3 regions of the Paenibacillus sp. FSL R10-2782 genome follow, and region 2 is predicted to be linked to each of the others. Evidence: riboswitches for the same ligand, from Rfam matches in the RefSeq annotation. Region 2 holds a riboswitch; each other region holds the start of a gene.
The links. A riboswitch is a leader RNA that binds a small molecule or an ion and turns the genes downstream of it on or off. The one in region 2 is predicted to bind thiamine pyrophosphate.

Region 1 (3,124 bases), 240 kb from region 2:
CCGTGGCTGAAAATAATCGTTTTCTTCGATTGACCTGCCGGGATATACCAGCCCTGCACCATCCGGCTGCCATCCTTGGCGGGGAAGCTGATTTCCTCGTAGGGCATTCCTTTGGCCTGCATCGGGTTCGAGTAGAGTGGCGCGACGGTTGGATTCGTCAGCACCCATGCGATATAGGCGTGCAGGGTAATAAAGCAAAACAATAGAAAAAATACGACTGACAGCAGCAAGGCAATGACCACATGCTTGATCCGCAATAGCCGGGGGTTGATCAGTGGGGTGGACGGCTCCTGGACAGCATGCTGTAGCTGAGAGCTGCGCTGGGATGTCGAAATCATGTAAGAGCCTCCTTCATATAAAAATGAACTTCGTTTCATAGAATATTAGGTACAATTCCACTTGAAATTGATAGTTTATGCCCGTATCGATACCTATTATCGTATGATGCGTGTTATCCAAAGTCAACGCTTGAACCGGAAAAGTAAAAATGATGCAAAGAATTGTCGATGTTTGTCCTCGTTCTGTAATATGGCTGTCACAAAAACATTGGTTTACAGTAGCCGCGATTATTCTATATAATTTATGTAACCATGTTTCATGGTGTGAAACGAATATGAAACAAAGAGGAGCGGTTCACAATGGAAGACCGTAAATTAACCGTTCGCGCCGTGGAGCGTGCGCTTGATATACTGATGTGTTTTACCGGAGATTCCGATCTAGGCCTGACAGAGATTGCTTCCAAAATTGGTTTACATAAAAGCACGGTTCATCGGCTGCTGGCTACGTTGGAGGATCGGGGCTTTGTTGTTCGGAATGCTGCAACGGAAAAATATCGGCTCGGCATCCGGATATGGGAACTGTCCACCCATCTGTCGCAAAGCGACGAGCCGGCGATCCTGTTACAGCCAGCCATGGAAGGATTGCGTGACCGTCTGGGCGAAACGGTCAGCTTATACCTGCGCGATGGCAGCATGCGTATCCGCATTCAGGCCGTGCAGAGCAATCAGGCGATCCGTCGCGTTGCACCAGTAGGTGCAAGCATGCCGCTGGCTGTAGGAGCCTCCAGCAAGGTGCTGGCGGCCTTTATGCCGCCGCAGGAGCTGGAAGCCCTGCTAACCGGGGATGAATGGCCGCCCTCGGTAGATCCGGAGGTCTATAAGGCTCAATTGCAGGATATCCGCGAGAAGGGCTATGCGACCAGCTATGAGGAACGGGAGCCGGGCGCTGCTGCTGTCGCTGCGCCTATCGTGAATCGGAAGGGGCAGGTCGCTGCGGCCTTGTCTGTATCTGGTCCGGTTAGCCGACTAGCGCCCGAGAAGCTGCATGATTTTGCACCGATTTTAATCGAGGCAGCCAAGGAAATGGGGCTTATGCTTCCATAATCTTTGGAAAAAGGGACCAGGGAAGGGTTGCCAAAGCCGCAAATTTGAAGTAATCTGTTGGTGATGGCGGGTTGTCCTATATAGCCGCCTCATACGAATAGAATTAACAGAGTTACTGGGGGAGCCTGTAATGCCGGGCTGAGATGGAATCGCACTAGATTCCGGACCCTTTGCACCTGATCTGGATCATACCAGCGTAGGGAAGTAATCGGCCATTGAAATGTATACGCAGCCGCTGTCTACGGCAATGCATCGGAGTATGTTTCCGCGTGCGCAGCTGTCTGGATAGCCGTTTCGTTAGATTAGCCGGTTCCCTGGGGAACCGGCTTTTTTGCATAGATCAGCCAGCCTGGGGATGGTTCCGGATCGGTGTGTCATTTCATCGAAACGGGAGGAATGGACAATGAAACCGACAGAAACAGAAGGAACAGTAGGGAACGCAGTGGATGAACAGACTGGAGGGGTAAAGCCCTTTCCAGGGAGCCGCAAGGTGTATATTCAAGGCACGCGGCCGGACATTGCCGTGCCGGAGCGTGAAATCGCGCTGCATCCCACACATACGCCACAGGGCACGGAGCATCATGAGCCGTTACGCGTGTACGATACGAGTGGTCCCATGACCGACGAAGCCTATCAGGTCGATATCCATCAGGGCTTGCCTCCATTACGGCGGGCTTGGGCACTGGAACGGGGCGATGTGGAGGCTTACGAGGGGCGCGCCGTCAAGCCGGAGGATAATGGGCTGAAGCCCGGCTCCAAACGGGAGACGGCGGAATTTCCCGGCGTCACCAACCGTCCGCTCCGTGCGCGGCAAGGGCGTAGTGTAACGCAAATGCATTATGCGCGGCAAGGGATCATTACGCCCGAAATGGAATTTGCAGCCATCCGCGAAGGAGTGGAGCCTGAGTTTGTGCGGCAGGAGTTGGCGGCTGGACGAGCCATCTTGCCTTCAAATATCAATCACCCGGAAAGTGAGCCGATGGTGATTGGACGTCATTTTCACGTGAAGATTAATGCGAACATTGGTAATTCTGCGGTTACGTCCTCCATCGAGGAGGAAGTGGAAAAAATGACCTGGGCTGTACGCTGGGGCTCGGATACGGTCATGGACCTGTCCACAGGCCGTAACATCCATACGACGCGTGAATGGATCATCCGTAACTCTCCTGTGCCGATCGGAACTGTACCGCTGTATCAGGCGCTTGAAAAGGTGAACGGCGAAGCTGAGGCGCTAACGTGGGAGTTGTATCGTGACACGCTGATTGAGCAGGCAGAGCAGGGCGTGGACTATTTCACCATCCATGCGGGCGTGCTGCTGCGGTATATTCCGATGACGGCAAGCAGAATGACGGGAATTGTGTCCCGTGGCGGTTCAATCATGGCGGCTTGGTGCCTTGCGCACCATCAGGAGAACTTTTTGTACACGCATTTTGAAGAAATATGCGAAATTATGAAAGCCTACGATGTAGCCTTTTCCCTTGGGGATGGTTTGCGTCCGGGGAGTATCTATGATGCGAATGATGAGGCACAGTTTGCTGAGCTGGATACGTTGGGCGAGTTAACGCAAATTGCCTGGAAGCATGATGTTCAGGTTATGATTGAAGGGCCGGGACATGTCCCGATGCACAAAATCAAGGAGAACGTGGACCTGCAAATGGAGATTTGCAAGGAAGCTCCCTTTTATACACTGGGACCGCTCACGACGGATATTGCACCTGGCTACGACCATATTACCTCGGCGA
Region 2 (3,124 bases):
TCTCCGGCAGCGAATACTCCAGTTCCTTTCGAACGGTGTGCGCTACGAATTGCAGCTCCGGATTTTGAAACACAAACGCGATGTGCTCTGCCAGTTGTTCCGTACCGCCAGCCTCTATTCCGTCCACGCTGTAACTTCCCTGCGTTCGGATTAAGCGCATCATGGAGAGCAGCAGCGAGCTTTTACCAGCTCCATTTTCACCGATCACGCCAATCCAGTCACCTGGCTTCACCTGCGCTTTCTCCACATGAATGACCGGACTCGAACCCCGAAGGCCGCTAAAATGCTCCAGCTCCAGTATAGGAGTACCCACAGCCGCCTCTTCTACCTGATGAGAAATGTTTAACTCATTCAGTTCACAGAAGATGTGTCCCTCTGCCTCTTGTTCACTCCAACGTGGTGAAGATGCCTCATTCCATACGCCCGGATACCATACACCGTAATCAGACAACGCCTGCCGATGCACATGAAATACCTCTTCCGCAGTTCCGTCTGCCATGATCTCCCCTTGAGCAGAAAGCACCACAATCCGGTCCACATCATGGACAATTTCATTAATTTTATGCTCCACAATCACTAGCGTCTGATCTGCTGAAATGTGGCGAATCGTATCCCACACCTGTGCGGTGCCTTCTTCATCCAGCAAAGCCGTCGGCTCATCCAGAAAAAGCACCTCCGGCTCCATCGCCAGCACAGACGCAATCGCCAGCCGTTGCTTCATGCCCTGAGACATGCTGCCAATCGGCATATGTATCTCATCCGTCGAAAGACCGACCTGCGTCAGCAGCTTGCGGATACGAGACGGCATTTGCTCACGGGGAACCTGATTATTTTCTAGCACAAAAGCCAGTTCCTCGTCCGCATACGACATACAAAACTGCGTATCTGGATCTTGAAATACGATACCCGCACGCGCTGGAATGACGACAGCATCACAGTTCATCGGTACTTCTATCGTGCGCGGAATCAGACCACTAAGCACCTGGAGCAGTGTTGATTTACCGCATCCACTCGGTCCGAGCAGCAGCAGCTTTTCCCCCTTGCGGACGGATACAGACATATTGTGAAAAAGCAGCTCCTGCTCACCGGGAAATTTCAAACGAAGACGAGTGACCGACGCCACCACATCTTCGACTACCCCACTCATTAGTCCAGCCCCTTATAGTCCTGTTCCGTTGCGGGTCTTAAGGTACGTGTCACCCCGGTGACTTCCAGCGCCTTAGCCAGATAGAACGCGAACACCCCGGCGATCACAATACTGCCAATCATTCGGAATCCGACATACAAAACATAGTTCCAGGTCGAAAGCTGATCAATATACCCGTAACTGAAGTCCAAAATCAGGGAGGCTATAGCCGATCCAGCCGCAGCCAGCGAAGTGACCCACAGGTTGGCATTCCGGTACAGAAAAGCCGCAAAGAACAGCTCTGCTCCCAAACCTTGCAGAAAGCCGTAGTACAAGGTGGACATCCCCCATTCACTTCCCAAAAAAGCACTGACCGTTGCCGCTGCCACCTCTGCCAAAATCGCAACTCCCGGCTTGCGGATAATAAGGTATGCGAAAGTGCCCGCCATAAACCACATGCCATACACCCATTGCTCGGCGTTCAGCCCAAGCGGTTTCACCAGATCATACGCAGGCCCCCATATTTTATAAACCAAACCGAACACGACGGCAATCACAATTGTGACCAAAATATCCGTCAGCTTCAATCCATTAGACGCTTTTACAGCAGTATTCATAATGATGTACTCCCCTTTTCCCTTAAAATGGGCCTCGTGGCCATGAAAAAAAGCTTGTCTGGAGCTGAATCTCCAGGCAAGCTTTATGCGCAGTAAAAGGTGGATCACCATACAAAACATCATTCGTCGATATACCTCATACAATCAATAGCCTAAGCGCAGCCGCCTAGCTTGATTATAAGATATGAACCGAATCTACCGACAACCGCAAAACACGCGGCAATCCTGTATAGTGCTCTAGGTTTCTCTACGCTGGCATTACCCAGATCAGATTTCACGGTCGATGGCAAGGGCCACCCTCTCAGCCTGACTTTCTCAAGCTCCCGACAATGCTTTTTAATTCACTATAATGTACACCACATCCATTGCTTTGACAATCCTACAATCCGGCTTGCCATACTTCCTTCACCGCAGCGCGAAACAAATCATCCAATCGCTGATCACGTCCGCCCTCCATATGCTGGAGCAAGGGCGCCTTTTGTTCAAAATAAGCCAATTGCTGCTGGATATAATCATTGACCACCGAAAGCTGTGGCTCCATATCCAGTTCCTCGCCCGCTTTTTTACGTTGCAGCAAATGTCCGATCACCTGATAAAGCTCTGTATCTGCCGGAATGAATTCCTCCAGCAAGTCTTCGAATGTCATCGGAGGCATGCTGTTGTAACGCTCGATCCAGCCACAGGCCAGCAGCGGGCGAAGTACGTAAAAATACTTTTTAATCTTCACCTGTTCTCCTTGCAAATAATCCCGATAGTTGCCCCGCGCCATATTCAGATAGTGATACATACAGGACTTCGGCGAGAAGGTTAATGGCGATATAGCGCGAATCTGCTCTGCTACTGAATATGGCTCCAGATAGGGGATCGGGGATTGCAGCCATTCCAGCAAAGGCGGATTGGACTTGCGAAACAGATTGAGCGCCTTTTTCAAATCCCAGCCGTTGATATCCAGCAAATCGCTGATCGGGCGCTCAATCACATCCCGTTGATCAAAAATGGACAAATACCACTCCAAGGGCCTCACATAGATAAAACGCACGTCATAGTCACTGTCCTGTGAAGGAAATCCCCACGCCCGACTGCCTGATTCGCAGGCATATATAATGCGCACCTGCTCCTCCTGCTCCAAAGCGCGTAGCTCCTCCAATATCGTATCACGCATTTCTGGTTTAATTAAATCGTGCTCATGTTTTGGATCTGTCATGCTATTCCCTCTCCAATCATTTATAGATTTTCCTGAAGCTTTTCCCGGATGGATTCTCGCGTTTCCTCTATGTGCTTCATACTCTGGTCCAAAGCCCGGCAAATCGGCAGGGCAGAAGCAATCTCTTCCAAGGGCAGGTGTTTTTCTGCAAAAGCCACCAGCTTGTGAATCAGCTGT
Region 3 (3,124 bases), 1.7 Mb from region 2:
CATGAAGTGACCATCTTCTTTACGTTTTGGGGGCTAAACACGCTGCGTAAGGAGGAACTCGTACGCACAAATAAGGGGCTACTCGAAAAAGCCTTTGGCTGGATCATGCCGCGTGGACCCCAAAAGCTGGCATTGTCCAAAATGAATTTTGCAGGACTCGGCCCGCAGATGATCAAGCATGTCATGAAAAAGCATAATGCGCTTTCTCTTCCGCAGCTTATCGAGCTGGCGCAAGAGCAGGGAATCAAGCTGGTAGCTTGTACCATGACCATGGATCTGCTAGGACTGCAACAGGAAGAACTGATGGACGGTTTGGAATATGCCGGAGTAGCTGCCTACTTGGGGGATGCTACGCAGGGCAAGGTAAATCTATTCATTTAGGGTGTCTTAATTATTTTTTTGGTTTATAATATACCTATACATGTATATGATTAAATCAAAAAGGAGTCTATACCTTATGGATTACAATTATAGTGATGAACTGAAAACACGCCTGAGAAGAATTGAGGGTCAGGTGCGTGGGGTGCTTCGTTTAATGGATGAAGGACAGTCCTGCAAGGACGTAGTAAGCCAGTTATCTGCCGTACGCAACGCATCCGATAAGGCAATTGCCCAAATCGTGGCAGAGAATCTGCAACGTTGTATATTGGAAGAGCAAGAAGCTGGTGGAGATACAGATAAACTTGTTAAGGAAGCAATTCAGCTTCTCGTAAAAAGCCGTTAAGGAGGTCATTTTATTATGTCTTTTAAAGTTGAAAAAGAAATTACTCCTCAGCAGCTCGCGGCCCGTCTGAAACAAAATGAGGAAATTGTCATTATAGATGTACGCGAACCTGCTGAATGGTCAGAAGGCCATATTGAAAGTGCCAAGCACATTCCCCTCGGTCAATTGCTGGAAAGACAACACGAGCTTGATCCAAAGCAAGAAACGATTATAGTATGCAGAAGCGGAAACCGCAGCGGGCTGGCATGTGAATTACTTGGCGAAAAAGGTTTTAATGCGGTTAATATGATCGGTGGCATGAATGAGTGGACAGATACAACGGTATAAGCATAAAATTTTTCTTAGGGCAATATTATTTCAAATAATATTGCCCTCTATACATAAGGAACGGTGAACATAAGTGCCTAAATTTTTGTTGAAATAAACAGGATGTTGAGAAGTTTCGTTCGTAACCCGAATACGAAAACCCCCATTTCCATTGGGTATGATTTCATTTAAATGAATGCTGGATTGTTGAACATCCGTTTCCAGATCCATGTCTTTATGGCAATTACCTGTTGATTTTTGTAAGACGAACCCGTAACATTAGAAAAAAATATAACGGGAGCCTGTGGAAGCAAGCTGAGAGTATGACTAAGCCGTCGTAGACCGTGTGAACCTGTTGGATAATGCCAGCGTAGGGATAACTGTATACATATGTATAAGCCAACAGTCTTTCACAGGTTCCTGAAGAAAGAGGGTTGGTTTTTTGTGTTAGATAAAAAGGCTTTATTGCTACAAAATATGCGGGATACGAATCCGCTCATTCACAATATAACTAATGTGGTCGTCACCAATTTTACGGCAAACGGACTGCTCGCGCTCGGCGCTTCACCAGTTATGGCATACGCCAAAGAGGAAGTCGCAGATATGGCCCGTATTGCAGGGGCGCTTGTACTTAACATCGGGACGTTAAATGAGGAACTTGTAGAGTCCATGATTGTGGCTGGTTTATCGGCTAATGAGCATGGGGTACCCGTGCTGTTAGATCCCGTGGGTGCGGGGGCGACTCCATTCCGCACAGCCTCCGCTCTCCGTATTCTAGATCGGGTCAAGGTGGATATTATTCGCGGTAACGCTGCTGAAGTTGCACAAATCATTGGCGAAGACATGCAGATTAAAGGTGTCGATGCTGGAGAAACAGGTGATTTGAATATTCCACAACTTGCAGTCAAAACAGCCCATCAACTGAATACGATTGTTGCAATCACCGGCAAAGAAGACGTCATTACCGACGGCCGTATAGGATGGATCATTGAAAACGGCCATGGCATGCTTACCAAAGTTACGGGAGCTGGTTGCCTATTAACTTCGGTGCTGGGCGCTTTCGCTGCTGTCGAAAACGACAGGCTTACTGCTGGTATGGTAGCACTTGCCGTATATGGCGTTGCTGCTGAAATGGCAGCGGAACGAAAAGGTGCAGAAGGACCAGGAAGCTTTCAGATCGAGCCGCTTAATATGCTGTTCGCTGTAACGCCGGACGATGTGCGCCAGTACGGTAGGGTGCGCCCGCTAGAATTACAGGGCGGAAAACCCTCAGTCAGTTAACACCGCTCGATTTTTTAACGTCATTGGTTTTAAGTGAAATTGTGGGAAATACACTATACGACGATAAGGTGAGCATTGGGCAACTTTTGTTTGCTTTGATACCGTGGTGCGCGCTGTCCTACTTTTTTGAAAAGGCAACGACCCATTTTGTAAGATTTGGATATATGGCGGAGGGCCGGACTGTACTGCTCATCGAGCCAAACGAAGCGAGGGCCGCAATCAGCAGCAATTGCCGGACCAGGAGCAGCACGATATGCCGCATCCGGTCGAAAATGCTGGCGCCTTGAATCGCTGCCGCCCGCAGCATTGTACCCGACAGATTGCCAAAGGCCCCAAGCTGCACCCTAACCGCATATGGAATTGCTCCGGCGATACCGGCAATGACCAGTAGGGAAGGGGTGCCGTACAAATGAAGGCCGATGGACTCCAGCCATTTCTGATTCCAGATGAAAATATACCCGATCCCCAGGACTACGCCGGGTACCGCCAGCGATACAATCTATGATTTATTGAAGGAGAGGAAGCCTGTGAATTTGCAGCAATTAAAGGTGTTTGTGCTCGCAGTTGAACTGCAGAAGCTGTATCTGGTCGCGCAAAAACTGGAGGTGACGCAGCCTACCGTTACTTTTCATCTGAATAAATTACAGGAGGATATTGGCGTTTCACTGTTTCATACGAAATCTTATCATGTCATTAAGCTGACTGAAGCGGGGAAAGCCTTCTATCATTATGCTTCGCAGATCAATGCCTTGTCCTTGGAGGCCGAATCGCTGATGGACATGCACCGGGGAACGGGAGCAGGCAAACTGGAGT

Region 1: it holds a riboswitch for thiamine pyrophosphate, as region 2 does, so the genes downstream of both, thiC (phosphomethylpyrimidine synthase ThiC) here and NST83_RS04690 (ECF transporter S component) in region 2, are expected to answer to the same signal.
Region 3: it holds a riboswitch for thiamine pyrophosphate, as region 2 does, so the genes downstream of both, thiM (hydroxyethylthiazole kinase) here and NST83_RS04690 (ECF transporter S component) in region 2, are expected to answer to the same signal.

What each region holds. Positions count from the first base shown of each region.
Region 1 is NZ_CP151951.1:793,810-796,933, forward strand. Features, by position in the region: gene NST83_RS03610 (alpha/beta hydrolase) at 1-338, opposite strand, end outside; gene NST83_RS03615 (IclR family transcriptional regulator) at 639-1,382, shown strand; TPP riboswitch at 1,490-1,602, shown strand; gene thiC (phosphomethylpyrimidine synthase ThiC) at 1,786-3,124, shown strand, end outside.
Region 2 is NZ_CP151951.1:1,031,472-1,034,595, reverse strand. Features, by position in the region: gene NST83_RS04695 (ABC transporter ATP-binding protein) at 1-1,147, opposite strand, end outside; gene NST83_RS04690 (ECF transporter S component) at 1,147-1,743, opposite strand; TPP riboswitch at 1,969-2,080, opposite strand; gene NST83_RS04685 (nucleotidyltransferase domain-containing protein) at 2,123-2,947, opposite strand.
Region 3 is NZ_CP151951.1:2,768,557-2,771,680, forward strand. Features, by position in the region: gene NST83_RS12480 (DsrE/DsrF/DrsH-like family protein) at 1-381, shown strand, start outside; gene NST83_RS12485 (metal-sensitive transcriptional regulator) at 458-724, shown strand; gene NST83_RS12490 (rhodanese-like domain-containing protein) at 740-1,051, shown strand; TPP riboswitch at 1,315-1,424, shown strand; gene thiM (hydroxyethylthiazole kinase) at 1,475-2,311, shown strand; partial or broken gene NST83_RS12500 (hypothetical protein) at 2,335-2,382, shown strand; gene NST83_RS12505 (hypothetical protein) at 2,430-2,720, opposite strand; gene NST83_RS12510 (LysR family transcriptional regulator) at 2,839-3,124, shown strand, end outside.